Regions from separate parts of the Enterobacter sp. N5-15 genome, predicted to be linked through region 1. Evidence: predicted binding sites of a transcription regulator. Region 1 holds the regulator's gene; each other region holds the start of a gene.

What was found. The regulator PhoB, encoded in region 1, activates phosphate uptake and scavenging genes when phosphate is short. The targets are predictions, from matches to a motif close to CTGTCATAAAACTGNCNNAT.
Positions count from the first base shown of each region.
Region 2: pstS (phosphate ABC transporter substrate-binding protein PstS) is a predicted target of PhoB. The motif match lies at 1,291-1,310, and genes of this name have one in related genera.
Region 3: uvrB (excinuclease ABC subunit UvrB) is a predicted target of PhoB. The motif match lies at 4,441-4,460, and genes of this name have one in related genera.
Region 4: AC2TE5_RS02960 (esterase-like activity of phytase family protein) is a predicted target of PhoB. The motif match lies at 1,092-1,111, and genes of this name have one in related genera.

Region 1 is NZ_CM170150.1:1,022,024-1,029,433, reverse strand. It holds gene malZ (maltodextrin glucosidase) at 1-728, opposite strand, end outside; gene proY (proline-specific permease ProY) at 890-2,263, opposite strand; gene brnQ (branched-chain amino acid transporter carrier protein BrnQ) at 2,345-3,664, opposite strand; gene phoR (phosphate regulon sensor histidine kinase PhoR) at 4,074-5,369, opposite strand; gene phoB (phosphate response regulator transcription factor PhoB) at 5,391-6,080, opposite strand; gene sbcD (exonuclease subunit SbcD) at 6,268-7,410, shown strand, end outside.
Region 2 is NZ_CM170150.1:4,849,144-4,856,553, forward strand. It holds gene glmS (glutamine--fructose-6-phosphate transaminase (isomerizing)) at 1-1,076, shown strand, start outside; gene pstS (phosphate ABC transporter substrate-binding protein PstS) at 1,398-2,438, shown strand; gene pstC (phosphate ABC transporter permease PstC) at 2,566-3,525, shown strand; gene pstA (phosphate ABC transporter permease PstA) at 3,525-4,415, shown strand; gene pstB (phosphate ABC transporter ATP-binding protein PstB) at 4,463-5,236, shown strand; gene phoU (phosphate signaling complex protein PhoU) at 5,263-5,988, shown strand; gene yieH (6-phosphogluconate phosphatase) at 6,074-6,739, opposite strand; gene adeP (adenine permease AdeP) at 6,905-7,410, shown strand, end outside.
Region 3 is NZ_CM170150.1:1,404,880-1,412,289, reverse strand. It holds gene moaA (GTP 3',8-cyclase MoaA) at 1-866, opposite strand, end outside; molybdenum cofactor riboswitch at 854-987, opposite strand; gene yvcK (uridine diphosphate-N-acetylglucosamine-binding protein YvcK) at 1,213-2,121, shown strand; gene uvrB (excinuclease ABC subunit UvrB) at 2,194-4,209, opposite strand; gene AC2TE5_RS06595 (ABC transporter ATP-binding protein) at 4,962-5,684, shown strand; gene bioD (dethiobiotin synthase) at 5,647-6,348, opposite strand; gene bioC (malonyl-ACP O-methyltransferase BioC) at 6,341-7,096, opposite strand; gene bioF (8-amino-7-oxononanoate synthase) at 7,080-7,410, opposite strand, start outside.
Region 4 is NZ_CM170150.1:626,353-633,762, forward strand. It holds gene AC2TE5_RS02950 (hypothetical protein) at 1-200, opposite strand, end outside; gene AC2TE5_RS02955 (YfaZ family outer membrane protein) at 200-745, opposite strand; gene AC2TE5_RS02960 (esterase-like activity of phytase family protein) at 1,157-2,515, shown strand; partial or broken gene AC2TE5_RS02965 (IS481 family transposase) at 2,530-3,740, opposite strand; gene AC2TE5_RS02970 (3'-5' exonuclease) at 3,871-5,718, opposite strand; gene yjiA (GTPase) at 5,905-6,858, opposite strand; gene AC2TE5_RS02980 (YbdD/YjiX family protein) at 6,869-7,072, opposite strand; gene AC2TE5_RS02985 (carbon starvation CstA family protein) at 7,173-7,410, opposite strand, start outside.

The sequences.
Region 1 (7,410 bases):
AGGCGCATGCCTTCGTTTTGGGTGTTCTTGCGCAGGCGCAGCAGCGCCTCGTCACCGCCAAACTGCGCGTCAACGTGGCGATAATCTTCGGTATCGTATTTGTGCACGCTCGGGGCTTTAAACACCGGGTTGAGATACAGCGCCGTCACGCCGAGATTTTTCAGGTACGGCAGCTTTTCGCTGATGCCGTCGAGATCGCCGCCGTAAAAGGTCGATCCCCCAGCCTGCGCCGTCACCGGGTCATCCCACGCTTTCATAATGACGTCGTGACCCGCCGCGTGGTGGTAATAAACCTTATCCTGCTGCGCGGTGCGCTTTTCGCTGCGCGCAAAACGGTCCGGGAAAATCTGGTAAAAGACCTGATCGTTAACCCACTGCGGGCCGTTATCCGGGTAATCGACCGCAAACTGCTCCAGGCGTGCGGGCGGGAAACGGCTAAACCCCTGCGGGGTAAACCACAGCTGGCGGTTATTCCACAGCAGTTTGAAGCTATAACGGCGACGCGGCTGCCCGCTGCTCAGGTCGATATTCGCCCGCCACGCCGTGATCCCCGGCTGCGGCTGGCTGCGCAGCTTGTGCATTTTCAGCCCGGCCTCTTCGTTATCTATTTCGGCGCGGAGCGTCACGCGTTCAGGCTGATTTTCCCCCGCCAGCCAGAGCGTAATCACAAGGTTGTCTTTGTTTTGCTTAACAAATGGGGCAACCGGAAGGTGCCAGGCATTTAACATCACGAATCCCCTTTGATGAAATTGACGTCACCTTGCCACAGGGTGGTTAAGGATAGCTCATCACGTTCGGGATTATTGGGGGAGGAGAAAGGAGGAGGAGGCATCAGTGCGGCCTGATGCCCTCACCCCAACCCTCTCCCACGGGAGAGGGAGAAAGAAGATTACTGTGCTTCCGCCAGCTGACGGTCGCGGCGGCATTTAAACGCCCAGCCCACCAGCAGCAGGATAATCCACGCGAAGCCCACGTACAGGGAAATGCGGGTATCCGGATGGTAGCCAATCAGGCCAATGATAAACACCAGGAAGATCAGCCCGACGACGGTCGTCGCAACGCCGCCCGGTACTTTGAACTTCAGCGCTTTCGCCTCATCCGGCGACAGACGACGGCGGAAGGCAATCTGCGACAGCAGGATCATGATCCACACCCACACCGTCGCGAAGGTCGCCAGCGATGCAATCACCAGGAAGACGTTCTCCGGCATGATGTAGTTCAGGTAAACCGAAAACAGCAGCGCCACGGTCATGACCACTACCGTCACCCACGGCGTGCCGCGGCGTGAGGTTTTGGCGAACACCTTCGGCGCGCTGCCCTGCTCCGCCATGCCGTGGAGCATACGGCCCACGCCAAACACGTCACTGTTAATCGCGGAAAGCGACGCGGTCAGGACCACAAAGTTAAGAATGCTGGCCGCAAAGGCAATGCCCATATGCTGGAAGGTCAGAACAAACGGGCTACCGTTGGTACCCACCTGATTCCACGGGTAGATGGACATAATCACGAACAGCGTACCCACGTAGAACACCAGAATACGCATCGGCACCGAGTTGATGGCGCGCGGAATGGACTTCTCCGGATCTTTCGCTTCCCCGGCGGTGATACCGATAATCTCGATGCCGCCGTAGGCAAACATCACCATCTGCAGCGACATGACCATTCCGAGCCAGCCGTTGCTGAAGAAGCCCCCGTTGCTCCAGAGGTTATGGATGCCGGTCGGCTGACCGCCGTTGCCAATTCCCCAGATGATGATGCCGAAACCGGCGAGGATCATGATGATAATGGTCGCGACTTTAAAGAAGGAGAACCAGAACTCCAGCTCGCCAAACACCTTCACGCTCATCAGGTTGACGGCGCAGATGATCAGCACCACGCTCAGCACCCAAATCCAGTGCGGCACCGCCGGGAACCAGACGCCCATATAGATGCCAAACGCCGTCACGTCGGCAATCGCCACGATCAGGATTTCAAAGCAGTAGGTCCAGCCGGTGATAAACCCGGCCAGCGGGCCGAGGTTTTCCTGCGCGTAGCGGGAGAAGGAGCTGGCGGACGGGTTGTGAACCGACATTTCGCCGAGGGCGCGCATGATGATATACGCCGCCACGCCGCCGATGATGTACGCCAGCAGAACGCTGGGACCGGCCATTTTGATGGCATCTGCCGAGCCATAAAAAAGACCGGTGCCGATAGCAGAGCCCAGCGCCATAAAGCGGATGTGGCGCGTGCTCAATCCACGTTTAAGTTTGTTAGTGCTTTCCATTTAAATCTTGCCATTCAACACGAAAAAAACAAAAAACCACGGGGCCTTAAGCCCCGTGGTTAAACAGTTTGTTGCCGTTGATTAATGAGCGTTCGATGCGACCTGACGCCCTGCAGCACGGTCCCAGATAATGGCCAGAACCAGTGCAACAACGGTAGGCATCAGCCAGGCCAGACCCTGCTCGGACAGCGGCAGACGCTGTGTCCATGCCGGCAGTATGTGCGCGAAAGCTGATGCTTTAATCCCGTCAAGGATACCAAAAATCAGGCTGATAAACATGGCTGGCGCAATAATTCGTGAAGAGTTGTTCCACCACGGGCGAGTAAAGCTCAGCACCACCAGCACAATACACGGCGGGTAAATCGCCGTCAGCACCGGAATCGAGACCTGAATCAGGTGGCTCAGACCGAGGTTGGACACCGCCATAGAGAAGATGCCGAGGATAAACACCAGGGTGCGGTAAGAGAGCGGCAGATACTGCGCAAAGAACTCTGCGCAGGCGCAGGTCAGGCCAACCGCGGTGACCAGACAGGCCAGGAAGATGAGCGCCGCCAGCAGCATACTGCCCGCACCGCCGAAGGTGTGCTGAACGTAGGCGTGCAGGATAGCCGCACCGTTAGCGTTCTGATCGACCAGCATGGCGCTGTCAGATCCCAGACGGAACAGTGCCAGATACAGCAGCGTCAGACCCACGCCGGCCATCAGGCCAGCCCAGATGGTATAGCGGGTCAGCAGACGCGCTTCGGTCACACCGCGGGAACGCGCGGCGTTAACAATAACGATACCAAAGACCATGGCGCCCAGCGTATCCATCGTCAGGTAGCCGTTCACAAAGCCGTTAGAGAACGCGGCGTTTTTATAGGCGTCCATCGCGTCGCTAATCGGGCCTGCTGGCCAGACGATGGCCGCTACCGCCAGAACAATCAGCGCCACAATTTTCAGCGGAGCCAGGAAGTTACCCACGGTATCCAGCAGCTTGCCCGGATAGAGGGAAACCAGAATTACGATCGCGAAGTAGATCAGGCTGTAGATAAACAGCGGCATCGCACCGTCACCGGTCAGGGGAGCAATACCCACTTCGAAGGACACGGTTGCCGTACGCGGGGTCGCAAACAGCGGGCCAACGGCGAGATAGCAGACGGTTGCCAGCAGAACGCCCGCTACTTTGCCAATCGGGGTGCTGAGGCTATCCACGCCGCCGCCGACTTTCGCCAGCGCGACGACGGTCAGAACCGGCAGACCCACGGCAGTAATCAGGAAACCAAACGCGGCGGTCCAGACGTGTTCACCCGCCTGAAGGCCAACCATTGGAGGGAAAATGATGTTGCCTGCGCCAACGAACAGCGCAAATGTCATAAAGCCCAGCGCGATGATGTCACGCGATTTTAAGTGATGGGTCATAAAACCTTACTGCCTGTGGATGTGGTGTTGAAAACATTGAGATTTTCGATATCCCTGACGGGACGATACAGCCGAAAATTTGCTCAATTTCAGCGGGAAATGCTCCCGTCCTGGCGTGGAGAAGAATAGTTTTTCGATTTACCACGCAAATACAGTCGGTCTGACAGTATCTGGGGCGCAATTTAAACGCTTATAACGTTTAAAGGCAAGGAGGGATCGCAAAACCAGAACAATATGCCAGCATGAAAATACACGTTAGAATAATACGCTATTTATAAGAAAAACCCATGGCTAATCATGCGAACAAAAAACAGTCAGCCGTATATAATTCATCCGCGTTTCGCTTGACTGCAAAGCAAACGGGCCAGCAGAGGCTGACCCGTGGAAAGGTAAAATGACACACCTGCCGTCAGGCGATCTTTTTGGCAATTAATCGTTCCGGGATCACGAAGCTGAAGCGTGTTCCTTTACCCAGCGTACTCTGAATATCGAGACGGCTTTCATGGTGATTCACCGCGTGTTTCACAATTGCCAGCCCCAGGCCGCTTCCGCCTGTCTGCCGGGATCGCGCTTTATCCACACGGTAAAAACGCTCGGTCAGACGCGGAATATGCTCAGGCGCGATCCCCGGCCCGTTGTCTTCCACGCTAAACTCCGCCCCCGTTGGGGCATGGTGCCAGCGCACCACGATATCCGTCCCCTCCGGCGTATGATTCACCGCGTTATACACCAGGTTGGAAATGGCGCTACGCAGTTGATCTTCGCTGCCCAGCACCTTCAGCGTATTGTCGACCTCAAAGGTCAGGTGATGCTTTTTGTGGCTTAACGTCTGCGCTTCACGCTCAACGACCCGCAGCATCATCGGGACATCAATGGTCTCATTTAGCGCAAGCGTTGGCGCCGCTTCAATCTTCGATAGCGTCAGCAGCTGCTTCACCAGCCCTTCCATCCGGTGCGTTTGCTCCCGCATGGTGTGCAGCGCTTTTTCACGCGGCGCGCCTTCAAGCGTTTGCTCCTGCATCATCTCCAGGTAGCCCTGAAGCACGGTCAACGGGGTACGCAGTTCGTGACTGACGTTGGCGAAGAAGTTGCGACGCGCCCCTTCCAGCTGGTGCATCTGGGTGACATCGCGCGCCACCATCAGCCACTGCTTATCGCTGTAGGGCATCACGCGGATTTCCAGATGGCGACCATTATTGAGCTTCAGATTATGCGGGCGGGTAAAATCACGCGTTTTCAGATACTGCGTGAACTCGGGATAGCGCAGAAGGTTGAGGATATTCTGACCATTATCGTCGGGCCAGCGCAGGCCCAGCAGCTGTTGTGCAAGGCCGTTACACCAGAAGATTGTCCCTTCTTCGGTCGTCAGAATAACGGCATCGGGCAGCGACTCTGCACCGCTGCGAAAACGCTTAATCAGGCTTCCCAGTTCGCGGCGACGCTTTTTATTACGCATCTGCATCTGATGCAGACCGTACAGCAGCGGCTCCCAGCTGCCGCTTCCCGGCGGCGGCGTCATACTTCGGTCAACCCACAGCCACCAGGAGAGGCGCAGGAGGTTCCAGAAATGCCAGATCAGCAGCCCGGTGACCGACGCCAGCAGAAACCACGGCAGGTGTCCAAGAAAGGCCCCCAGAAGGAAGGCCGGAATACAGCATAAGATCAGTTCAAAGACGAGCCTTTTCCATGACAGACGTTCCAGCACGCGTCACACTCCTGTCATTGTTCAGAAACGGGTAGAAAAACGATAACCCGTGCCGCGGACCGTCTGCACCATGCGATCGTGGCCGCTCAGTTCCAGTGCTTTTCGCAGGCGGCGAATATGTACGTCAACCGTCCGGTCTTCGACATACACGTTAGTTCCCCAGACGTTATTCAGCAACTGCTCGCGGCTGTACACGCGTTCCGGGTGGGTCATAAAGAAGTGCAGGAGTTTAAATTCGGTAGGCCCCATGTCGAGGGGATTTTCACCGGTCATCACGCGGTGTGAGGTGGGGTCAAGGCTTAGCCCCTGCATCTCAATCACCTCTTCCACCGCCATCGGCGAAATACGGCGCATCACGGCTTTAATGCGGGCAACCAGCTCTTTTGGGGAGAACGGTTTAGTAATGTAATCGTCCGCGCCGGTTTCCAGACCGCGAACGCGATCCTCTTCTTCTCCGCGCGCCGTGAGCATCACAACCGGGATGTCGCGGGTCAGCGCCTCGCGCTTCAGGTGTTTGATAAACTGCAGTCCGGAGCCGCCGGGCAACATCCAGTCCAGCAGAATCAGATCGGGCCAGGGTTCATTCAGCTGGTTCACTGCGCTGTCATAATCTTCCGCTTCAACCGGCTGGAAGCCGTTTTGCTCGAGCACGAAGCACACCATTTCACGAATTGGAGCTTCATCTTCTACGACCAGAATACGTCTCGCCATACTTTGCCCTGTCTTATCTTATTTAAGTTACAAGTTTGTAATTCGGCGCCATTATGCGTCAGATTTATGACAGATTTATGAAAAACAGTACCACGATAACGGGCAAACCGTTGTTTTATTACAGCGGTTATTTTCCCGTCTCTGAACGTTTATAATCCTGCTTTCTCTTTTTTGCCACGGATCAGCTATGCGCATACTTCACACTTCGGACTGGCATCTGGGTCAAAATTTTTACAGCAAAAGCCGTGCGGCTGAACATGAAGCCTTCCTGAACTGGCTGCTGGAAACGGCCAGGACGCACGAGGTGGACGCGATTATTGTGGCGGGTGACATCTTTGATACCGGCTCGCCCCCCAGCTATGCGCGTGAACTGTACAACCGCTTCGTGGTGAATCTGCAGCAAACCGGCTGTCATCTGGTGATTGTCGCCGGTAACCACGATTCCGTCGCGACGCTGAATGAATCCCGCGACATCCTGGCATTTCTCAATACTACCGTCGTCGCCAGCGCCGGGCACGCCCCGCAGATCCTGAAAAAACGCGACGGCACGCCGGGGGCGGTGCTGTGCCCCATTCCGTTTTTGCGTCCGCGCGATATTGTGCAAAGCCAGGCGGGACTTTCCGGCGGCGAAAAGCAACAGCATCTGTTACAGGCCATCACCGACTATTATCACCAGCAGCACGCCGATGCCTGCGCCCTGCGCGGCGACCAGCCGATTCCGGTGATTGCGACCGGGCATCTCACCACCGTCGGGGCCAGTAAAAGTGACGCCGTACGTGACATCTATATCGGTACGCTGGACGCCTTTCCGGCGCAGAACTTCCCGCCAGCCGACTACATTGCGCTCGGACACATTCACCGGGCGCAGATCGTCGGCGGCAGCGAGCACATCCGCTACTGCGGCTCGCCTGTTTCGCTCAGCTTTGACGAGACGGGCAAGGCCAAATCCGTCCATCTGGTGAGCTTCTCCGGGGGCAAACTCCGCGCCGTTGAGACGCTGGAGGTGCCCGTCACCCAGCCGCTGGCGGTGCTTAAGGGCGATCTCGACGCCATTACCGCCCAGCTTGAGCAGTGGCGCGGAAAAGCGCTTAACCCGCCCGTCTGGCTGGATATCGAAATCACCACCGATGACTACCTGCACGATATGCAGCGTAAAATTCAGGCGCTGACGGAAGATTTGCCCGTCGAAGTCTTACTGGTACGCCGCAGCCGCGAGCAGCGCGAGAAAATTCTGTTAAGCGCTCAACGCGAAACGCTCAGTGAGCTTCGGGTTGAAGAGGTGTTTGAACGCAGGCTCTCGCAGGAGGAAATTGACGACGCGAAGCGCGCA
Region 2 (7,410 bases), 1.0 Mb from region 1:
ACATGCAGAAAGAGATTTACGAGCAGCCAAACGCCATCAAAAACACCCTGACCGGGCGCATCAGCCACGGTGAGGTTGACCTGAGCGAGCTGGGCGCAAACGCGAACGAACTGCTAGGCAAGGTCGAGCATATTCAGATCGTGGCCTGCGGCACCTCCTACAACTCCGGTATGGTTTCTCGCTACTGGTTTGAATCCCTGGCGGGCGTGCCGTGCGATGTGGAAATCGCATCTGAATTCCGCTATCGCAAATCCGCTGTGCGTCGTAACAGCCTGATGATCACCCTTTCCCAGTCCGGCGAAACGGCGGACACGCTGGCCGCGCTGCGTCTCTCTAAAGAGCTGGGTTACCTGGGCTCGCTGGCCATCTGTAACGTCCCTGGCTCCTCGCTGGTGCGTGAATCCGATCTGGCGCTAATGACCAAAGCGGGTACCGAAATCGGCGTGGCCTCCACCAAAGCGTTTACCACTCAGCTGACCGTTCTGCTGATGCTGGTGGCGAAGCTGGCGCGCCTGAAAGGCGAAGATGCTTCCGTTGAGCACGATATCGTTCACGGCCTGCAGGCGCTGCCGAGCCGTATTGAGCAGATGCTGTCTCAGGACAAACGTATTGAAGCGCTGGCGGAAGATTTCTCTGACAAACATCACGCCCTGTTCCTGGGTCGTGGCGATCAGTATCCGATTGCGCTGGAAGGCGCGCTGAAGCTGAAAGAGATCTCCTACATTCACGCTGAAGCCTATGCGGCAGGCGAGCTGAAACACGGCCCGCTGGCGCTGATTGACGCGGATATGCCGGTCATCGTTGTGGCACCAAACAACGAACTGCTGGAAAAACTGAAATCTAACATCGAAGAAGTCCGCGCCCGCGGTGGTGTCCTGTACGTCTTCGCCGACAAAGATGCCGGTTTTGTCAGCAATGACAACATGCACATCATCGAGATGCCGCATGTGGAAGAGGTGATTGCACCAATCTTCTACACCGTTCCGCTGCAGCTGCTGGCCTATCACGTTGCGCTGATCAAAGGCACCGACGTTGACCAGCCGCGTAACCTGGCGAAATCGGTTACCGTAGAATAATCCCTTCAGGCTCCACCTTCGGGTGGAGCTTTTTTATCCCGCCCGGTTTGTTTTTCATCAATCCTTTCTCATTTTTAATAATGACAATTTGTCATCTTCAGCTACTTTTTTCAGTGTCACATAAAGAAAATATTTCTGAAAACGTCTTGTCATAAAAGTGGCTAACACGATGAAAATTAAGCTTTCTTTTGCTGGTTTTTAAGTGAAATTTTCGTTGTCATAAAACTGTCATAATTCGTACATTTATCTGTCACCTGTTTGTCCTATTTTGCTCATCGTAGCCACTAAACAACGATTTACGAAAATCTTGCAGGAGACATTATGAAAGTTATGCGTACCACTGTCGCAACTGTTGTCGCCGCGACCTTATCTCTGAGCGCGTTCTCTGTATTTGCAGAAGCAAGCCTGACTGGCGCTGGTGCAACCTTCCCTGCGCCGGTGTATGCCAAATGGGCGGATACCTACCAGAAAGAAACCGGTAACAAGGTTAACTATCAGGGTATCGGCTCCTCCGGTGGCGTTAAACAAATTACCGCGAACACGGTTGATTTCGGCGCATCAGACGCTCCGCTGTCTGATGACAAACTGGCTCAGGAAGGCCTGTTCCAGTTCCCGACCGTGATCGGTGGCGTGGTCCTGGCCATCAACCTGCCGGGCGTGAAGTCGGGTGAGCTGGTGCTGGACGGCAAAACCCTGGGTGACATCTACCTGGGCAAAATCAAAAAATGGGATGACGAAGCGATCGCTAAACTCAACCCAGGCCTGAAGCTGCCTTCTCAGAACATCGCCGTGGTTCGCCGTGCGGATGGTTCCGGTACCTCTTTCGTGTTCACCAGCTACCTGGCAAAAGTGAACGAAGAGTGGAAGTCTAAAGTCGGCTCCGGCTCTACCGTTAACTGGCCAACCGGTCTGGGCGGTAAAGGTAACGACGGTATCGCCGCGTTCGTACAGCGTCTGCCTGGCTCAATTGGTTACGTAGAGTATGCGTACGCTAAGCAGAACAACCTGTCCTACACCAAACTGGTTTCAGCCGACGGCAAACCGGTTAGTCCGACCGAAGAGAACTTTGCTAACGCTGCGAAAGGCGCTGACTGGAGCAAATCGTTCGCGCAGGATCTGACTAACCAGAAAGGCGAAGGTGCATGGCCAATCACCTCTACCACCTTCATCCTGGTTCACAAAGAGCAGAAGAAACCTGAGCAGGGCACCGAAGTGCTGAAGTTCTTCGACTGGGCGTACAAAAACGGCGGCAAACAGGCTAACGCCCTGGATTACGCCACCCTGCCGGACAGCGTGGTTGAGCAGATTCGTGCTGCATGGAAAACCAACGTGAAAGACAGCAGCGGTAAAGCGCTGTACTAACAGGATATATTTAACGAAGATGGCGGGAGGCGCTGCGCTTACCCGCCCTACGGTTAAGCTGTAGGCCCGGTAAGCGTCAGCGCCACCGGGCATATTCGTAAAAACGTCTCAAACAGAAGAGTAATTTATGGCTGCAACCAAGCCTGCATTTAACCCTCCGGGTAAAAAAGGTGACATGATTTTCAGCGCGCTGGTAAAACTGGCTGCGCTGATTGTGCTATTGCTGCTGGGCGGCATTATCGTGTCTCTGATTTTCTCCTCATGGCCGAGCATCCAGAAATTCGGTTTCTCCTTCCTGTGGACCAAAGAGTGGGACGCGCCGAACGACATCTACGGTGCCCTGGTGCCGATTTACGGCACGCTGGTGACCTCGTTCATCGCCCTGCTGATTGCGGTTCCGGTGAGCTTTGGTATTGCCCTGTTCCTGACGGAGCTGGCGCCGGGCTGGCTGCGACGCCCGCTGGGTATTGCCATCGAACTGCTGGCGGCCATTCCGAGTATCGTTTACGGCATGTGGGGCCTGTTCATCTTTGCTCCGCTGTTCGCCACATACTTCCAGGAACCGGTCGGTAACGTTCTTTCTGCCATTCCGTTTGTGGGTGCCCTGTTCTCTGGCCCGGCTTTCGGTATCGGCATTCTGGCGGCAGGTGTGATCCTCGCCATCATGATTATTCCGTACATTGCGGCGGTTATGCGCGATGTCTTCGAACAAACACCTGTGATGATGAAAGAGTCGGCCTACGGCATCGGCTGCACCACCTGGGAAGTTATCTGGCGCATTGTCCTTCCGTTCACCAAAAATGGGGTGATCGGGGGCGTGATGCTGGGCTTAGGTCGTGCGCTGGGTGAAACCATGGCGGTCACCTTTATCATCGGTAACACCTACCAGCTCGACAGCGTGTCGCTCTACATGCCGGGTAACAGTATTACCTCGGCGCTGGCGAATGAATTTGCGGAAGCGGAATCGGGGCTGCACGTGGCGGCGCTGATGGAGCTGGGTCTGATTCTGTTCGTTATCACCTTCATTGTTCTGGCGATTTCCAAGCTGATGATTATGCGCCTCGCTAAAAATGAGGGAGCACGCTAATGGCCACTCTCGAAATGCAAGCTACCGCTGAACTGGCGGAATCCCGCCGTAAAATGCAGGCCAGACGCCGCATGAAAAACCGTATTGCCCTGTCGCTCTCTATGGCGACGATGGCATTCGGCCTGTTCTGGCTGGTCTGGATCCTCTTCTCGACGGTCGTTCGCGGGATTGACGGGATGTCACTGTCGCTGTTCACCGAAATGACGCCGCCGCCGAACACGGCGGGTGGTGGCCTGGCGAATGCCCTGGCGGGCAGCGGCCTGCTGATCCTCTGGGCGACGGTCTTCGGCACGCCGCTGGGCATCATGGCGGGCATCTACCTGGCAGAATACGGTCGTAAATCCTGGCTGGCGGAAGTGATTCGCTTCATCAACGACATTCTGCTGTCAGCCCCGTCTATCGTCGTGGGTCTGTTTGTTTACACCGTGGTGGTGGCGCAGATGGAGCACTTCTCCGGCTGGGCGGGTGTGATTGCACTGGCGCTGCTGCAGGTGCCGATTGTTATTCGTACCACCGAGAACATGCTGAAACTGGTGCCGGACAGCCTGCGTGAAGCGGCTTATGCGCTGGGTACGCCGAAATGGAAAATGATCTCTGCGATTACGCTGAAGGCGTCCGTTTCCGGGATCATGACCGGTATCCTGCTGGCAGTTGCGCGTATTGCGGGTGAAACGGCACCGCTGCTGTTTACGTCCCTCTCCAATCAGTTCTGGAGCACGGACATGATGCAGCCGATCGCCAACCTGCCGGTGACGATCTTTAAATTTGCGATGAGCCCATTCGCGGAATGGCAGCAGCTGGCCTGGGCCGGGGTGCTGATCATTACCCTTTGCGTACTGTTGCTGAACATTCTGGCGCGCGTCATTTTCGCGAAGAAGAAACACGGTTAATTTTTTACGGCGCGGCAGCTCGTGGCGCCGAATGAGGAAATGAGTCAATGAGTATGGTTGATACTGCCCCGGGTAAGATTCAGGTTCGTGATTTGAACTTCTACTACGGCAAATTCCATGCCCTGAAGAACATCAACCTGGATATCGCAAAGAACCAGGTCACGGCATTTATCGGTCCGTCCGGCTGTGGAAAATCCACGCTGCTGCGTACCTTTAACAAAATGTATTCGCTCTATCCGGAGCAGCGCGCTGAAGGTGAAATCATCCTGGACGGCGAAAACATTCTGACCCAGGCTCAGGATATCGCCCTGCTGCGCGCCAAAGTGGGGATGGTGTTCCAGAAACCAACGCCGTTCCCTATGTCCATTTATGACAACATCGCCTTTGGCGTTCGCCTGTTCGAAAAGCTCTCCCGTGCCGATATGGACGAGCGCGTACAGTGGGCTTTGACCAAGGCCGCATTATGGAACGAAACCAAAGATAAGTTGCACCAGAGCGGTTACTCTCTCTCCGGTGGCCAGCAGCAGCGTCTGTGCATTGCGCGCGGTATTGCTATTCGCCCGGAAGTGTTGCTGCTGGATGAGCCGTGTTCAGCGCTGGACCCGATCTCAACCGGCCGTATTGAAGAGCTGATTACCGAGCTGAAGCAGGATTACACCGTGGTTATCGTGACCCATAACATGCAGCAGGCTGCACGTTGTTCCGATCACACTGCGTTTATGTACCTGGGCGAGTTGATTGAGTTCAGCGATACGGACGCGCTGTTCACCAGGCCCGCGAAGAAACAAACCGAAGATTATATTACTGGCCGCTACGGTTGATTTGCCTTAGTGCATGTGGAGAAACCATGGACAACCTCAATCTTAATAAACACATTTCAGGCCAGTTCAACGCAGAGCTGGAAAGCATCCGCACGCAGGTGATGACCATGGGCGGCATGGTTGAGCAGCAGCTTTCTGATGCGATTACGGCAATGCACAACCAGGACAGCGAGCTGGCGAAGCGCGTCATTGAAGGCGACAAAAACGTCAACATGATGGAAGTCGCTATCGACGAGGCCTGCGTGCGCATTATCGCGAAACGCCAGCCGACGGCGAGCGACCTGCGTCTGGTGATGGCGATCATCAAAACCATCGCCGAGCTGGAGCGTATTGGTGACGTTGCGGATAAAATCTGCCGCACCGCGCTGGAGAAGTTTTCTCAGCAGCACCAGCCGCTGCTGGTGAGCCTGGAGTCGCTGGGCCGCCACACCGTGCAGATGCTGCACGACGTGCTGGATGCCTTTGCGCGTATGGATTTGGACGAAGCGGTGCGTATTTACCGTGAAGACAAGAAGGTCGACCAGGAGTATGAAGGCATCGTGCGTCAGCTGATGACCTATATGATGGAAGATTCACGTACGATCCCAAGCGTACTGACTGCCCTGTTCTGCGCGCGCTCCATCGAGCGTATCGGCGACCGCTGCCAGAACATTTGCGAATACATTTTCTACTTCGTGAAAGGTCAGGACTTCCGTCACGTGGGCGGCGACGAGCTGGACAAGCTGCTGGCGGGTAAAGATCCGAAAGAGTGATGTTTGTGGCGGGTGGCGCTAACGCTTACCCGCCCTACGAGTCTTGTAGGCCGGATAAGCACTAGCGCCATCCGGCTTTGTTTTTTCAGCGAGTAATATTCCACCCGCGTGCCTTCCACAATTCAGGCAACTGCGCCAGATCGGTAAAGGTCGTCACGTTGGGATGATCGATCGGCTTGTTGTGGGGATCGGCGCAGAAGTAAAACACCTCCATCCCCGCATCAATCCCCGACTGCGCGCCCGCAGATGAGTCATCCACCAGAATGCAGTTCTCTACGTTAACGTTCATCGCTTTTGCCGCATGGAACATCAGCGCCGGGTCTGGCTTCCAGCGCTGGATATCGTAGCCGCTGAACAGCTTTTCCGGGAAATGGTGCAACATCTCAAGCTTGCCCAGCGAGTGCTGCATTTTGCTGACCGGGCCGTTAGAGACGACGCAGATTGGCACCGTCATCGCATCCAGCAGCGCGTTAGCCCCGGAGATAACCTCCAACTCGGAGTCAAACAGGCGTGCGACCTCGGCGCGGTACACCGGTTCCAGATCCGCTTTCGCCAGATCCACGCCGTGTTCTTCGTTAATGATGTCGATGATCTCGTAGAGTTTCACGCCCTTAAAGCGTTTAAACACCTCTTCGAGTTCCAGCGTAATGCCAAATTCCTGGAACATAGTGACATACGCGCGGGAACAAATGACCTCACTGTCGACCAGCGTTCCGTCGCTGTCGAAAAATACCGCTTCAATTCCGGACATGCCTTTCCCTTTTAACAAGTTTAACGTTTACGTACGGCAGTTCACCGGGACGCAATCGTTGCCGTATAAGCAAAATCAATGAAAAAAGTATCACGTAACCGCCACTATTGTCGCATTTTGGTATAGGATAGCGACGAATTTTCCCTCCTTGTTCGGAAATTGATGATGAGTCAACAACACACTACCCAGACGTCTGGTCAGGGTCTGCTTGAGCGCGTTTTCAAACTGCGCGAGCACGGCACAACGGCACGCACCGAAGTGATCGCTGGTTTCACCACCTTCCTGACGATGGTCTATATCGTTTTTGTGAACCCTCAAATTCTGGGCGTTGCTGGCATGGATACCAGCGCCGTCTTTGTAACCACCTGCCTGATTGCGGCCCTTGGCAGCATTCTGATGGGTGTGTTCGCTAACCTGCCGGTTGCGCTGGCACCGGCGATGGGCCTGAATGCGTTCTTCGCGTTCGTGGTCGTTCAGGCGATGGGTCTGCCGTGGCAGGTTGGCATGGGCGCCATCTTCTGGGGCGCGGTTGGCCTGCTGCTGCTGACCATTTTCCGCGTGCGTTACTGGATGATTGCTAACATTCCTGTGAGCCTGCGCGTGGGCATCACCAGCGGTATTGGTCTGTTTATCGGTATGATGGGGCTGAAAAACGCCGGCGTTATCGTCGC
Region 3 (7,410 bases), 380 kb from region 1:
TCTTCAAGCAGATCGCGAAGGTCTACGCCGCCGTCGCCAAACAGGCAAAGATGGAGCTTGCCAACGGAGGAGACGCGCAGGCGGTTGCAGCTGGCGCAGAAGTCTTTCTCATAGGGCATGATAAGCCCAATCTCACCTTCGTAATCCGGGTGGCAGAAGACCTGCGCCGGACCGTCGCTGCGCTGGCGGATCTGGTGGATCCAGCCGCGTCTCAGCAGCGCGTCGCGCAGCACCATGCCGGAGATGTGATGGCGACGGAACAGCTCGCTGCCCTCGCCGGTTTCCATCAGCTCGATAAAACGCAGCTGTATAGGGCGGGATTTGATCCACGCCAGGAAGGTGTCCAGCTGATGATGATTCACATCACGCATCAGCACCGTGTTGACTTTTACCTTCTCGAACCCGGCCGCAAATGCCGCGTCGATACCGTCCATGACCTGCTGAAATTTATCCTGGCCGGTAATGGCGTGGAACTGACGGGCGTCCAGGCTATCGACGCTGACGTTGATCGCCGTCAGCCCCGCATCGCGCCAGTTCGCCACGTCACGCGCCATGCGGTAACCGTTGGTGGTCACGGCAATCTGGCGGATACGTTCGTTTTCACGCACGGCGGCGATGATGTCGGGAAAATCACGGCGCAGAGAGGGTTCACCGCCGGTCAGACGCACTTTTTCGGTGCCGAGCTCAGAGAAGGCGCGCGTGACGCGGCGCACTTCATCCACGGAGAGAAAGCCGTTATTGGTGACGCTGCCCGGTTTGTAGCCATCGGGCAGGCAGTAGGTGCAACGGAAGTTGCACACATCGGTAATCGACAGACGTAAGTAATAAAACTTACGCGCGAAAGCATCAGTAAGTTGTGAAGCCATGTACACCTTTCCAGATCGGGAGGCACAGTCATTTCTTTCTGTACCCTGGTGGCAAATTCGCCACGGCCAGAGCGCCATATCTTTCGACACAGGCACAAGGGCTAGAGTGTATGTTTTCAATTTTGAAAACGTGGTTAGGGCGATAGTAGCGCGGAAATTCTGACGACGCCATTATCGCTTTTCGCTATATAATTATCTATATAGCGATTCAATCCTGCATTTTCGCTACAGAATACCTAAAAACCGCATTTTCACATTGATATACGTCATTTTGCGTCGGGTGAGGCATCGTCTTTTAGGGGTAGTTAGGTTACTGTTACGCGATCGAACGTGATAAGGAATACGTATGCGCAATCGCACTTTTGCGGATCTTGACCGAGTGGTCGCTCTTGGCGGAGGACACGGCTTAGGCCGGGTTATGTCCTCTTTGTCGTCACTCGGCTCAAGACTGACCGGGATAGTGACCACCACCGATAACGGCGGCTCAACCGGGCGCATTCGTCGTGCCGAAGGCGGCATTGCCTGGGGAGACATGCGCAACTGCCTGAACCAGTTAATTACCGAGCCAAGCGTCGCGTCGGCGATGTTTGAGTACCGTTTTGGCGGAAATGGCGAACTTTCCGGGCATAACCTCGGAAATCTGATGTTAAAGGCGCTTGATCACCTGAGCGTAAGGCCTCTGGAAGCCATCAACTTAATCCGCAATCTGCTCAAAGTGGATGCATTCCTGATCCCTATGTCCGAACAACCGGTTGACTTGATGGCAATCGACGCCGAAGGGCATGAAGTTTACGGCGAGGTGAATATCGACCAGCTCATCCTGCCGCCAACGGAGTTAATGACCTATCCGAGCGTACCCGCCACGCGAGAAGCGGTGGAGGCCATCGGGGAAGCGGATCTTATCCTGATCGGTCCAGGCAGTTTTTACACCAGCCTGATGCCCATTCTGCTGGTGAAAGAGCTGGCGCAGGCGCTGCGCCGCACCCCTGCCCCGATGGTTTACATCGGTAACCTGGGACGTGAACTGAGCCCGGCGGCGGCGAGCCTGTCGCTGGCAGACAAGCTTGAAGTAATGGAGCATTACGTCGGCAAGAAAATCATTGACGGCGTAGTCGTGGGCCCAAAAGTGGATGTGTCATGGATTGGCGATCGTCTGGTGGTGCAGGAGCCGCTGGAGGCCAGCGATATCAAGTATCGCCATGACCGTCACCTGCTGCGCGAGGCGCTGGAGAAGGCGATTCAGGCGCTGGGTTAGTTTCGTTTTGTGCGGCCTGATGCCCTCACCCCGGCCCTCTCCCACGGGGAGAGGGAGAAAACAACGCTTTACTCACGATGCCGCGATGAAAAGATCCCGCAGCTGATGAAGCTGGTCGCGGATCTGCGCCGCCTCTTCGAACTCCAGATTCTGCGCGTGCTGCATCATCTGCCCTTCCAGCTCGTGGATTTTCTGCTGCAGCGCTTTCGGCGTCAGCACGACGGTATCTTCTTCCACCACTGAACGCGCCTTGCCGCGGCCTTTCGCTTTGGTTTTGGCGATGTTCTGACCCAGCGCCAGAATATCCACCACCTTCTTGTTCAGCCCCTGCGGCGTGATGCCGTGCTCTTCGTTGTAGCGCTGCTGCTTCTCGCGGCGGCGCTCCGTTTCGCCAATCGCTTTTGCCATCGACGGGGTGATTTTGTCACCGTACAGAATCGCTTTACCGTTGACGTTACGCGCCGCACGGCCGATGGTCTGGATCAGGGAGCGCTCAGAACGCAGGAAGCCCTCTTTGTCCGCATCCAGAATCGCCACCAGCGAGACTTCCGGCATATCCAGGCCTTCTCGCAGCAGGTTGATCCCCACCAGCACGTCAAACTCGCCCAGACGCAGATCGCGGATAATCTCCATGCGCTCCACGGTATCGATATCCGAGTGCAGATAGCGCACCTTCTCGCCGTGCTCTTCCAGATACTCGGTGAGGTCTTCCGCCATGCGCTTGGTGAGCGTGGTCACCAGCACGCGCTCGTTGATGGCGGAACGGGCACGGATCTCAGAGAGCAGATCGTCCACCTGAGTGGCCACCGGACGAACTTCAATAATCGGGTCAAGCAGACCCGTTGGACGCACAACCTGATCGACAACGTCTTCACCGGATTTCTCCAGCTCGTAGTTGCCCGGCGTGGCCGAGACGTAAATGGTTTGCGGCGCGAGCGCCTCAAACTCTTCAAACTTCATCGGGCGGTTATCCAGCGCCGACGGCAGGCGGAAGCCGTACTCCACCAGCGTCTCTTTACGCGCGCGGTCACCGCGGTACATCCCGCCGATCTGCGGGATCGTGACGTGGGACTCGTCGATCACCAGCAAACCGTCTGCCGGAAGATAGTCAAACAGCGTCGGCGGCGGCTCGCCCGGCCCGCGCCCGGAGAGGAAGCGCGAGTAGTTTTCAATGCCGGAGCAGTAGCCCAGCTCGTTCATCATCTCAAGGTCGAACTGGGTACGCTGGCTGAGGCGCTGCTCTTCCAGCAGCTTATTGTTCGCCAGCAGCACCTTACGGCGCTCGGCCAGCTCCACTTTGATCTCTTCCATCGCCTGCACGATACGCTCGCGCGGCGTCACGTAGTGCGTTTTCGGGTAGATGGTGAAGCGCTGGATCACCGACTCAATGTGTCCGGTCAAGGGGTCGAAGAGCGACAGCCGTTCAACCTCTTCGTCAAACAGCTCGACGCGCAGCGCCATATCGTCCGATTCCGCCGGGAAGATGTCGATCACCTCACCGCGTACGCGGAACGTCCCGCGCTGGAACGCCTGATCGTTACGGGCATACTGCAGCTCCGCCAGACGACGAACGATGGCGCGCTGGTCGATGATCATCCCCTGCGTCAGGTGCAGCATCATTTTGAGATAGAGATCCGGATCGCCCAGACCGTAGATCGCGGAAACCGACGCGACGACGACCACGTCGCGACGCTCCAGAAGCGCCTTAGTGGCCGACAGTCGCATCTGCTCGATGTGTTCGTTCACCGAGGCGTCCTTCTCGATGAAGGTGTCAGAGCTCGGCACATAGGCTTCAGGCTGGTAGTAATCGTAGTAGGAGACGAAATACTCCACCGCATTTTCCGGGAAGAACTCTTTCATCTCGCCGTAAAGCTGCGCGGCCAGGGTTTTATTGGGTGCCAGCACCATCGTTGGGCGCTGGAGATCCGCAATCACGTTGGCGATGGTGAAGGTTTTACCTGACCCCGTCACACCTAATAGCGTCTGGTGCGCCAGCCCATCTTCCAGCCCCTCTTCCAGACGACGGATCGCCTCAGGCTGATCGCCAGATGGACGGAAAGCAGAATTCAATTTGAACGGTTTACTCATGGGCGACAACCTGATGACGTTAAAAGCGGCAGGTGAGTAATTTTACTCGTTGTTGCCAGGAATGCCAGTAAAAAACACTGGATGAAAAACCAGTGGCATGTCAGGATATTTAGCATAGCGCCTGAAGGATTGGTGCGATAACGGCCAAAATTTGGGCTGTGACAATATAAAACACCAGTCAGGTCAGGTTATCCCCAGAACTTTTTCTTTTTTAACATTTGTCAAGCCAGGTAATGATAGTTTTGTGGCAACGGGTGACACTTTCATGACGGGAATTGCTTTTATCTAAGCAGTTAAATAATAAACGATATTTTCTAAAGCCGCGTTTCGCGTCAATTTGGGCGTAAGCCGCGTCTTCTCTCGCTTATCGCATGTTTTCTAACTCTAATGCACATGGTTATCCACAGGAATAGTGGATAACTGCTTCCAGCCCATACAGCGTGGCGCTCGGCAAATTCCCGGATTTTCCCACGAGACGGCAGTAAAAAATTTTTATAGCTCTTTTTTGATGATTAACAGTTGTGTCATTCATAACCAACTGATGAGATCTTGCTCACATTTTCATCATTTCGGGCACTGCACCACAACTCAACACCGCCAGCACCGTCGATGTGCAATCCCTTTTTTTCTCTGCCCCTCTCCGGTGACTTATTCCTAAAAAAGCCGTTTTTTTAAACACTTTTCGGGTTCTGGCAGGGGTTTTGCACACTCAATCACGAGCCTCACCTACACACATTTTTAAGGAGAGAAAGATGTTGAGTCTGCGTGCTGTGAATCAGTTTTACGGAAGCCAACATACGCTATGGAACGTGAATTTGGATTTTCCGCAAGGGATGTGTACAGGCGTCGTTGGCCTGCCGGGAATGGGGAAAACCACCCTCATGAATTGCATCGCCGGGAGAGTGCCCGTCGAAAGCGGCAGCATCATCTGGCATGAGGCGGGCGCGCCGCCGCGTGATTTGCTTAACCTACCGCCAGAACAGCGTTCAGGACCGGGGATAGGCTATGTCCCGCAGGACAGGCGGATCTTCTCCCAGCTAACGATTGAGGAGAATCTGCATATCGCCATGCGGGCGATGGGGAAACCCAACCCGGAAGCGAAAAGTGACGTTTACGACCTGTTTCCGGCGCTCTACGCATTGCGACAGACCCGCGCCAACACGCTCTCTCCGGACGACCAGTACCAGCTGGCGCTGGCTAATGCGCTGGTGAACCGCCCGCACCTGCTGATCCTCGATGAGCCCCTGCACGGCGCAGGACACAGCTTCGCCCAGAAGCTGGGGCAGCTGCTGGTGCGCTTAAACCGGGAGTTAGGTATGACGGTGCTGTTAGCGGAGCAGCAGCTGTCGTTTATCCGCCGGGTTGCGGACCGTTTCTGTATGCTCTATCGCGGGCGTAACGTGGCGCAGGGCCACGTTAACGAACTGGATGACGAGCTTATCGCGCACTGGATGTCGCGGGAAGCAAGACGCTGAGATCGAGATAACGCCCGGTTTCGGCATTTTCCGCGCCGTCAGCAAGCCAGGGAATTTCCCCGAGGCACGGGGCGGAAAGTACGCGCCTGAGCGTCGCCAGATACTCCAGGTGTCGTTTCCCCGGCGCAACCACGTCGTTGGCTATCCAGCCCGCCAGACGCAGCCCGGCCTGCTGCACGGCCTGCGCGGTCAACATGGCGTGATTGATGCAGCCCAGCTTGACGCCGACGACCAGAATGACCGGAAGCTGCTCGGCCTGCACCCAGTCGGCAAACGTCTGCGCGTCCGAAAGCGGCGTAAACCAGCCCCCTGCACCTTCCACCAGCACCCAGTCGGCCTGGCCTTCCAGCGTCCGTAACCCGGCAGACAGCACCGCGAAATCAATCGGACGACCTTCGTCAGCGCTGATGATGTGCGGCGAGGTCGGCTCGGCAAAGGTGTACGGATTGACCGCTGAATAGGCCAGTTCAATCGTGCTGTTACGCTGGAGCGCCAGCGCGTCGGTGTTGCGTAACCCTTCCGGCGTCATCTCGCTGCCGGAAGCAACCGGCTTATATCCGGCGGTGTTTTTCCCAAGCTTCCTTGCCGCCTGCAGCAGCGCCGAGCTGGCAACCGTTTTGCCCACTTCCGTGTCCGTGCCGGTAACAAAATAACGTTCAGTCACGTTCGATAATCCCATGAAAAAGTTGATAAGAGAGCGGGAAATGCCCCCGCTGCTGCGGCCAGGCCAGCTCCAGACGCTGCAGCTGTCCCCGGGTCAGCGGTTTTCTCTCCCGTCCGGCATGCAGGTGCGTGGCCCCGATGCCCTTCAGCGAGCGCATCGCGCTGAACGCATCGCTAAAATTGAGGGTGATGGTCTGCACCGTGCTGCGGTAGCGCCAGCCTGCCAGCGCCTGCGTCACCTGGTCATGCGATAAAAAGCGGTTAGCGTGCGGCTGCTCATCCACCGCTTTCCACGCCTGATTCAGCTCCGGCAGCGAACTTTCCAGCAGGGTGGTAAAGGCCACCTTTCCGCCCGGTCGCGCCACGCGATAAAGCTCGCGCAGGGCCTGCGGCAGGCTGCTGCACCACTGGACCGCCAGATGACTCCAGACCAGATCGAACTGCGCATCCGCCAGCGGGATCGCCTCGATATCGGCCAGCAGATAGCGATCCGCTGCCTGCCGCTGACGCGCCTCGTCGAGCATCTGGTCTGAGAGGTCGATAGCCGTGACCTGGCTTCCCGCTCCGCGCCAGTAGCGGCTGTTGCTGCCGGGACCACAGCCGGCATCCAGCACCTGCGGAAAGCGGTTCTCGCCAAGCGCGGCCAGAAGCTCCTGCGCGCTCTGACGCTGCAGTTCGTCGTGCTGCGAATAGCTGTGCGCGGCCCGGCCAAATGCCGCCGCAACGGCCTGTTTATTCACCGGCAATATGGAGCGCCTCCAGCAGCGTCTGGATATCCCGTGCTTCATGCGCCGCCGTCAGGGTTAAGCGCAGCCGCGCGGTACCCGGCGGGACCGTTGGCGGGCGGATGGCGGTCACCCACATCCCGCGCTCGCGCAGCGCCTGTGCCAGCGCCAGCGCGCGGCCGTTTTCGCCGACAATCACCGGCTGGATAGCGCTCTGCGAATCCGGACTGTGGAAGGGCAGCGCCGCTAGCCCCTGGCGGAAGCGTGAGATATGCTCTGCCAGCCGCTGACGACGCTCATCCCCTTCTGCGCTGCGGATCACCGACAGCGACGCAGAC
Region 4 (7,410 bases), 400 kb from region 1:
TTTTTGTCCGTTTTTTCCGAGCTCGAACCGGTTACTACGTTATCCGGGGGCAGATCGATCAGGGCCTGCGCTTCGCATTCCGTGAGCTTTTTATTCATGTCAGCGTCGCTGACGCCCGGTTTCACCCATTTGTACTGGACGCAGCCGGTGAGCATCAGCGTGAGGCTCAGAACGCAAAGCGCGGTAATGCGGTGTTTCATCAGAAGGTCACTCCACCGCCTACATATGCGCCGTCAATCAGCGTGTGGCCAGGACGACCGTCTTTGCCATCCACGCTCACGTGGTGGTAACCCACTTTCAGGGTCACTGGCGTAATCGGCGTCCAGCTTACTCCGCCGTTGGCTTCCACGTAGTTTTTCACGCTGTTGTTCAGCCCTTCTGGTGCCACATAGCCTTCACCGTACACGTGGATGCTGTCGGTCAACGCAACGTTTACGCCGCCGCCAATCGGGAACGCCACGCCGTTATCGCCTTTTTTCGGGCCGAGGTAGATCGCCTTCGCGCCCGCATTCAGCATCACCGGGCCCACTTCCAGGTTGTAGCCTGCGCCCACGCCGCCGGTCTGGGTGCCGTCGTCGGTGTTTTTGAGCCAGTTACTTTCAAGATAAACACCGGATGAGGATTTACCCATTTCCAGATTGAGGTTGGTAAAGTTTTTACCCTGCTCAACGGTGCCGCCCATCGCCAGTGCGGAACCCGATACGGCAGCCAGAGCAGAAAGAAGAAGGATATTCAGTTTTTTCATGTTTTATGCCTCGTCATTAAATTCATCTGGGCGCACCTTAACAAGCGATGTTTATGACTGCAAATGTGATATAAATCGCGGTTTTATACTGATATTGTTAAGTTTTTTATTGCAATTGTTGCATTGGTGTTTGATTGTCGGGGTGTCAACAGGGGATGTTTTTGGCGTTTAGGAACCGTTTAGTTTTTTGACTAAACATAAACTGAACGAGGCGGGGATAGTGATTTGAGATGAATTAATTGGGTTTCTAATAATTTCCGAAAATGTTTCACCTGTCACACAAAACAACAAAGCCTTACATTTCGAGTGATGAATATACGTTCAATCGCGCAGGTCGGTTTCCTTTTCATGTCATTTTTCTGACACGTTTATTCTTTACGTTGTTGGCTTCACTAACTGGATGCTAACAATATGAAAAGAAAAATTATTCCTGTGCTAATCGGTTGTGCGCTTTCTTTCTCTGGCCTGGCGGCGCAGCCTACTGCTGAGCGCTATGTCGTCAGCTTCCCTGAAGGCTCCCACGTGAGCTACAGCGGCGCGTTTGCCAGGGCGTTTCCGAACGGACTGCCCGTGGGAATCGGTTCTGGCCTGCTGTTTACGGGCAAGCAGGGCGACGCCCTGACCTTTGCGACCGTGACCGATCGCGGTCCAAACGCCGATGCGCCAAAAATGGGGAAAAACGAAGCCAAAATATTTGTCACGCCAGATTTCGCGCCGCTGCTGATGACCATCCGCGTTCAGAAAGGCAAAGCGGAGGCTGTTGATGCCCGCCCGCTGCATGATGATAAAGGCGAGATTAACGGTCTGCCGCTGCAAAGCGGCGTGATTGGCTCCACCAATGAGGTCGCGTTCAGCGATACCCTCAACATCCTGAAGGGTGACAACCGTGGCCTGGACACGGAAGGCATCACGCCGGACGGGAAAGGCGGCTACTGGCTGTGCGACGAGTATGGCCCGTTCCTGATTAACGTCGACAGCAAAGGGAAGATCCTGGCAATCCACGGGCCGCAGGCCGCGGAAGGGGAGAAATCCATCGCGGGCGGTCTGCCAAACATCATCAAATGGCGCCAGGCTAACCGTGGCTTTGAAGGCCTGACCCGAATGCCGGACGGGCGGATTATCGCCGCCGTGCAAAGCACGCTGGATATCGACGGTAAGAGCAAAAAGCAGGCGCTGTTTACGCGTCTGGTGAGCTTCGACCCGGCGACCGGGAAAACCGCGATGTACGGTTACCCAATCGACAGCGCGGCCTACGGTAAAAACAGCGACGCCAAAATCGGCGACATTGTGGCGCTCGATGACCAGCACATCCTGCTGATTGAGCAGGGAAGCGATAAAAACGACGGCATGCGTAACCTGATTTACAAGGTGGATCTCAGCAAGGCGAGCGACCTTTCCGCCTTTGACAAGCCGGGTGAGTACCCGGAGTTTGATGATGAGAAAACCCTGGCGCAGCGCGGCATAACGCTTGCGGCTAAAACGCAGGTTGTCGATCTCCGCGCGCTGGGCTGGCAGCAGGAGAAGGCCGAAGGGCTGGCGCTAATTGACAGCAAAACGCTGGCGGTGGCGAACGATAACGATTTTGGCGTGAAGGTGGCGATGCAAAACCCGGTCGAGGGCAAGAAGCTCAAGGATTATCGGGTGAACGCGGAAGGCAAGCTGACGCTGGATGATAAACCGGTTGAAACCACGCTCAGCGTGAAGCCGCTGAAGAAGCCGGAGTCGGACAGCGAGTTGTGGATTATAACGCTGCCGGAAGCGGTGAAATAAGTTTACCCCCCACCCTAACCCTCTCCCCATGTACAGTCCGGGGACATGGTAGACAGGTGTTCGGGGACATGGTGAACACTTTTTATCATCCTTTACCCATGGTGATCGACTTTTTCTTCAGGTCGATCACCCCCACTTTCGTGCTGTACCACCACACCTCGTAGCTGCCGTCTTCCTGCATCTCCTTCAGCCCGACCCGTTCTCCCCTGAACGCCTTGCCTGCCTTCAGACTTACCCCTTTCACGCTCAGCTTTCCGCTGATATCCACCTTCCTGACCATCACGCCCTCGTCGTATTCCGGGGGCGTTGTGGTGCAGCTGTACTGCCGCGCTGACGGCTGATACCGCGAGCCCGGTACCGCCATATCCAGCGCCTCGTGCGGGCGTTCAAGGTTATAGACCGTCCGCCAGTGGTCGAAGGCGCGCTGCAGCTCACCGCTGTCTGCGAACCATTTTCCCTGCAGTACTTCCGCCTTCAGGCTGCGGTGAAAACGCTCCAGCTTGCCCTGCGTCTGCGGATGATAAGGCCGGGAGTGCCCCACCCGGATACCGTGGCGCATCAGCCACAGCTCCAGCGCCGTCCAGGTGCCGGTGGTGTCTCCCCACGGTGAGCCGTTGTCCATCGTCATCCGGTCCGGCAGGCCGTAACGCTCAAACACGCTGACCAGCTGCTGCTGCACGGTCTCGCGCCGTTCATCGGTACAGTGCGCCAGGCACAGGGAAAAACGGGAGTGGTCGTCCAGCAGGGTGAGCGGATGGCAGCGGCCGCCGCCAAAGGGAAAGTGGCCCTTAAAATCCATCTGCCAGAGGCGGTTCGGCGCGTCATGTTCGAACCGTCCCGTGGGGGGAATGCCCGGTGAAGCGCCCGGCAGCAGACCATGGCGGGCCATCAGGCTATGGACGGTGCTGAAGGCGGGCATGCGGTGCCCCTGGTCCTCGAGCCAGCGCTTTATCTTGCGTGCGCCCCAGCGCTCATGGCGGTCATGCGCCATGCGCAGCAGGGCTGTGATGTCGTCAGATGAGCGGTTCGGGGAATGGTGCGGTATGCGCGGGCGGTCCTGAAGGCCGGCGGCACCTTCCTGAGCCCAGCGGCGAAGCCACTTGTAGCCTGTGGCAGGTGAAATACCGTAGTGACGGCAGAGGGAACGAATGTTCGCCCCGTCCTGCGAGGCGAACAAAACAAACTCGGTACGTAATGACATGGTATCTCTCGCATCCCAGGGCATAAGCGACTCCATAAACGGGTTCTTATGCCTTAGTTGTAAGTGTCTACCATGTCCCCGAACAAGTGTTCACTATGTCCCCGGACCGTACACCCCATAGGGGAGAGGGGATTGTTCGGTGCTTACTGGACAGCTAGACCGTCTTAACGCTCTTTTCCCAGGTCTCGACCAGATGATCTCGCAGGCCTCCGGTTCCATGCATAGTCACCAGAAGATTCTGTCGCGCGCGGGTAAAACCGACGTAAAGGCGCTTGATATCGTCACTCAGATCTTCACTGTCCCTTTCCTTTGCGGCATCCATAATGGCGACCGAGTTAAACTCAAGCCCTTTGCTGCTGGGAAGCGGCATGACGCAGAGGAAATCATTCTGCGGTGACCAGTGCTTTTTATCATCGCTGGAGACAATCATCTGGTATGGGATCTTGCGGGCTTCGAGCCTTGGCCCGAGCATACCTGAAATGCTGTAAGTTGAGGGGCACAGTATGGCGATTTCCGACCATGCAATCCCCTGCTGTCGCTGTTCAGTAACCCAATCGAGAACGCGTGTAATCTCCTCGTCCTGATTATCAAAGCTGTCCAGCGCCGGATATTGCCCGGACAGTCCTCCTGCGGCAGGCAGCTGGTATTTGAGGGAATCTTCGATGTGATTATTGAGATAATTAAATGCAACGCTGCTGGCGAAGTGAAGTATTTGCCGGGTGTTGCGATAATTGGTATCGAGAATTGTTGTGCGACCCTGAGCCTTTATATCGACGCTGGACAGGGTGAAATCGAGAGCTTTCTTTTTTTGATAGATTGACTGAGCGTCATCGTACAGGAAAAGCAGGGCGCTATCTTTATTGTCCGGCATCTTAGCGAGAATTCTTAGCCATTCCGGCTTAAAATCGTGTCCTTCATCTATCAAAACGGCGCTGTACTGCTCTGGTTTGATAACCCCTTCTTCAAATGCCACCGTTAGCGCATTTTCCATTAGCTCAATAAAGTTTTTGCTCTTTGGGGGAATACGTCGTTGCGCGTTTAACTGCTGGTAGCACCAGGCATGAAAATGGATAACCTCGACAGGAAGTCTCAGACTGTGGTGTTCGAGCTGCGCTTTGAGTTTTTTGGCCAGCGTAATGTTGTAGCAAATCACCAGTATCGGTTTGGTGTTTTCAATATTATTGGCAAGCTCAATGCAGCGGTGATACAGAATGAGCGTTTTGCCGGATCCTGCTACGCCGTGAATTACCCTGTGTCCTGCCCCCATACTTCGGGCGAGCTGTTCCTGGTATCTGTCCATCATGCAAACCACATCAGGGGTGTGGAACGTAAAATTGTCCAGATCAACCCGCGTCACGGATGGGTTAATGCGTACATCGGGATACAGATGCCATCTGATGCGGTCGAACTGCTGCGGTGTTGCGTGATGAACGAAGCGATGTTTGAGAAGGGATTCGAGCCGGTCAGAGATTTGTTCTCTTGTCATAAACTCGTTGAGCTCGTCTTTGCATATCACCTGGCTGGTGGGCAAAATTTCATTTAACTCCACGGGTGTAAAACTCTTTTCCAGCTGTGCCCGGGTTATGTTGCTCAAATAAACACCATATCCATACGGAATAATAAAACCGCCCTCATGATCTCCCTGCTGCTGGCGAAGCAGGGGATCTTTTTTCAGGCTATTGATGATATGAAAGGTATATTGCCTAACCTGTTCGAGTGGGTTCTTCAACGGCTCTATGCCGTTTTTGGTTTCATAATCAATATGCGTTTTATTAGCCGATTTTATTTTTGTGATAAACCAGTCTTTCACTTCTATAAACAACAGCCCTTTTTCAGGGGCCAGAATGACAAAATCAGGATGATCGTCTTTGTCTCCCATTCGGGTGTCATACCAGCAGGTACATTGCTCACTGAGCCCACCCTCCAGAAGCCTTGCCAGCCTTTTCTCTCCGGCCGTAATCTTCTCGCTACAGCTGCTTATTGTGGGAATAATGATTGCCATATTACGCCTACCAATTCATGAAAATTATACAAATCCAATTAATTAATATTGCAATGAATATTAATCAAAGCATGATTTCATTATTGTTAAGAACATTAACAGACAATATTGCAAACAGAAAGTGCGACCCGCGCATTTGGCATCAATGAAATACGCTCCCTTTCCTCATTAAAAGGGAGCCACTATTTACTTTTTCAGCCCCGCAAACGCCGCTCGAATCTCCTCTTCCGGGAGTTGGATACCTATAAACACCATCACGCTGCGCGGCGTTTCATCGCCCCACGGTCTGTCCCAGTCGGCGCTATAAAGGCGCTGCACGCCCTGGAACAGCAGGCGGTTCGGCTCGCCGTCAATCCACAGCATACCTTTGTAGCGCAGCAGCTTGTCGGCAAACGACAGCAGCAGGTTCTCCATCACGCGCGAAACCTCGCCGATGCCCACCGGGTAGTCCAGCTCGACCACAATCGACGCCACGTCGTTTTGCTTATCTCCCATAAAGTGGAAGCGCGGTTTTGCGGTGACGTTCTCTTCCAGCATAAAGCCGTTGGTGTTGAACAACTGAGACAGATCGATGTCGCCATGTGTCACCGTGTAAATCGGCGCGCGGGAGTTGATGCGGGTCAGGCGCTCGCGCAGCTTAACGCTTTCGCCCGCCACGTCGGTTTTGGTCAGCAGGATGCGGTCAGCGTAGCCCACCTGAGACTGGGCGATGGTGAACTGGTTCATCTGATCGTCGGCGTGAACCGCATCCACCAGGGCAATCACGCCGTCCAGCATGTAGCGCTGGCAGAGGATCTCGTGAGAGAAAAAGGTCTGAATAATCGGGCCAGGGTCGGCCATCCCGGTGCACTCGATCACAAGACGGTCAAAGTCGATCTCGCCGCGGTCGCGGCTGTCGAGCAGGTCCAGCAGGGCGTCTTCTAATTCGTTAGAGCGGGTGCAGCAGATGCAGCCGTTGGTGAGGGTTTTGATCTGGGTGGCGCGATCGCCAATCAGCTGATCGTCTACCGAGACCTCACCAAATTCGTTTTCGATGACGGCAATTTTGAAGCCGTGCTGTTCATTCAGGATGTGGCGCAGCAGGGTGGTCTTACCGGCGCCGAGAAAACCGGTCAGCAGGGTAACGGCAATCGGGGTCATGGTCTCTCCTTTAGCAGCAGCGGACGCCGCCTTCTCCACTTCCGCCGTAGCGCGCTTCCTGACGCTCGCGGAAGAATTCGGTGTAGGTCATGTACGGCTTATCCGGATGGTTGGTCTTCATATGCTCAACGTAGTTGTCATAGTCCGGAATGCCAATCAGCATTTTCGCCGCCTGACCGAGGTATTTTTTTGCTTCGCCTAAGTTACCAAACATTGTAGGTTCCAGACAGAAAAAGCCCGGCGATGTGAGTCCGCTGGGCTTGTGTTCCCCTCACCCCAGCCCTCTCCCAAAGGGAGAGGGGGAGGATTGCGGATTAATGGTGTGAAGAGGTCTTCACGCCGCCTTCCGGCACCGGCACGTACGGGGTTTCTTTATCCGTACGACCGTCGGCGTTGCGCACGTTCAGCCAGGTTTTGATGCCGTAGAAGATGATGCTGTACACCACCACCAGGAACAGAATGCTCAGACCCGCGTTGGTGTAGTTGTTCACCACGATATGGTTCATGTTGGCAATCTGCTGCGCGGTCAGATCCGCGCCGCCTGCGGCAATC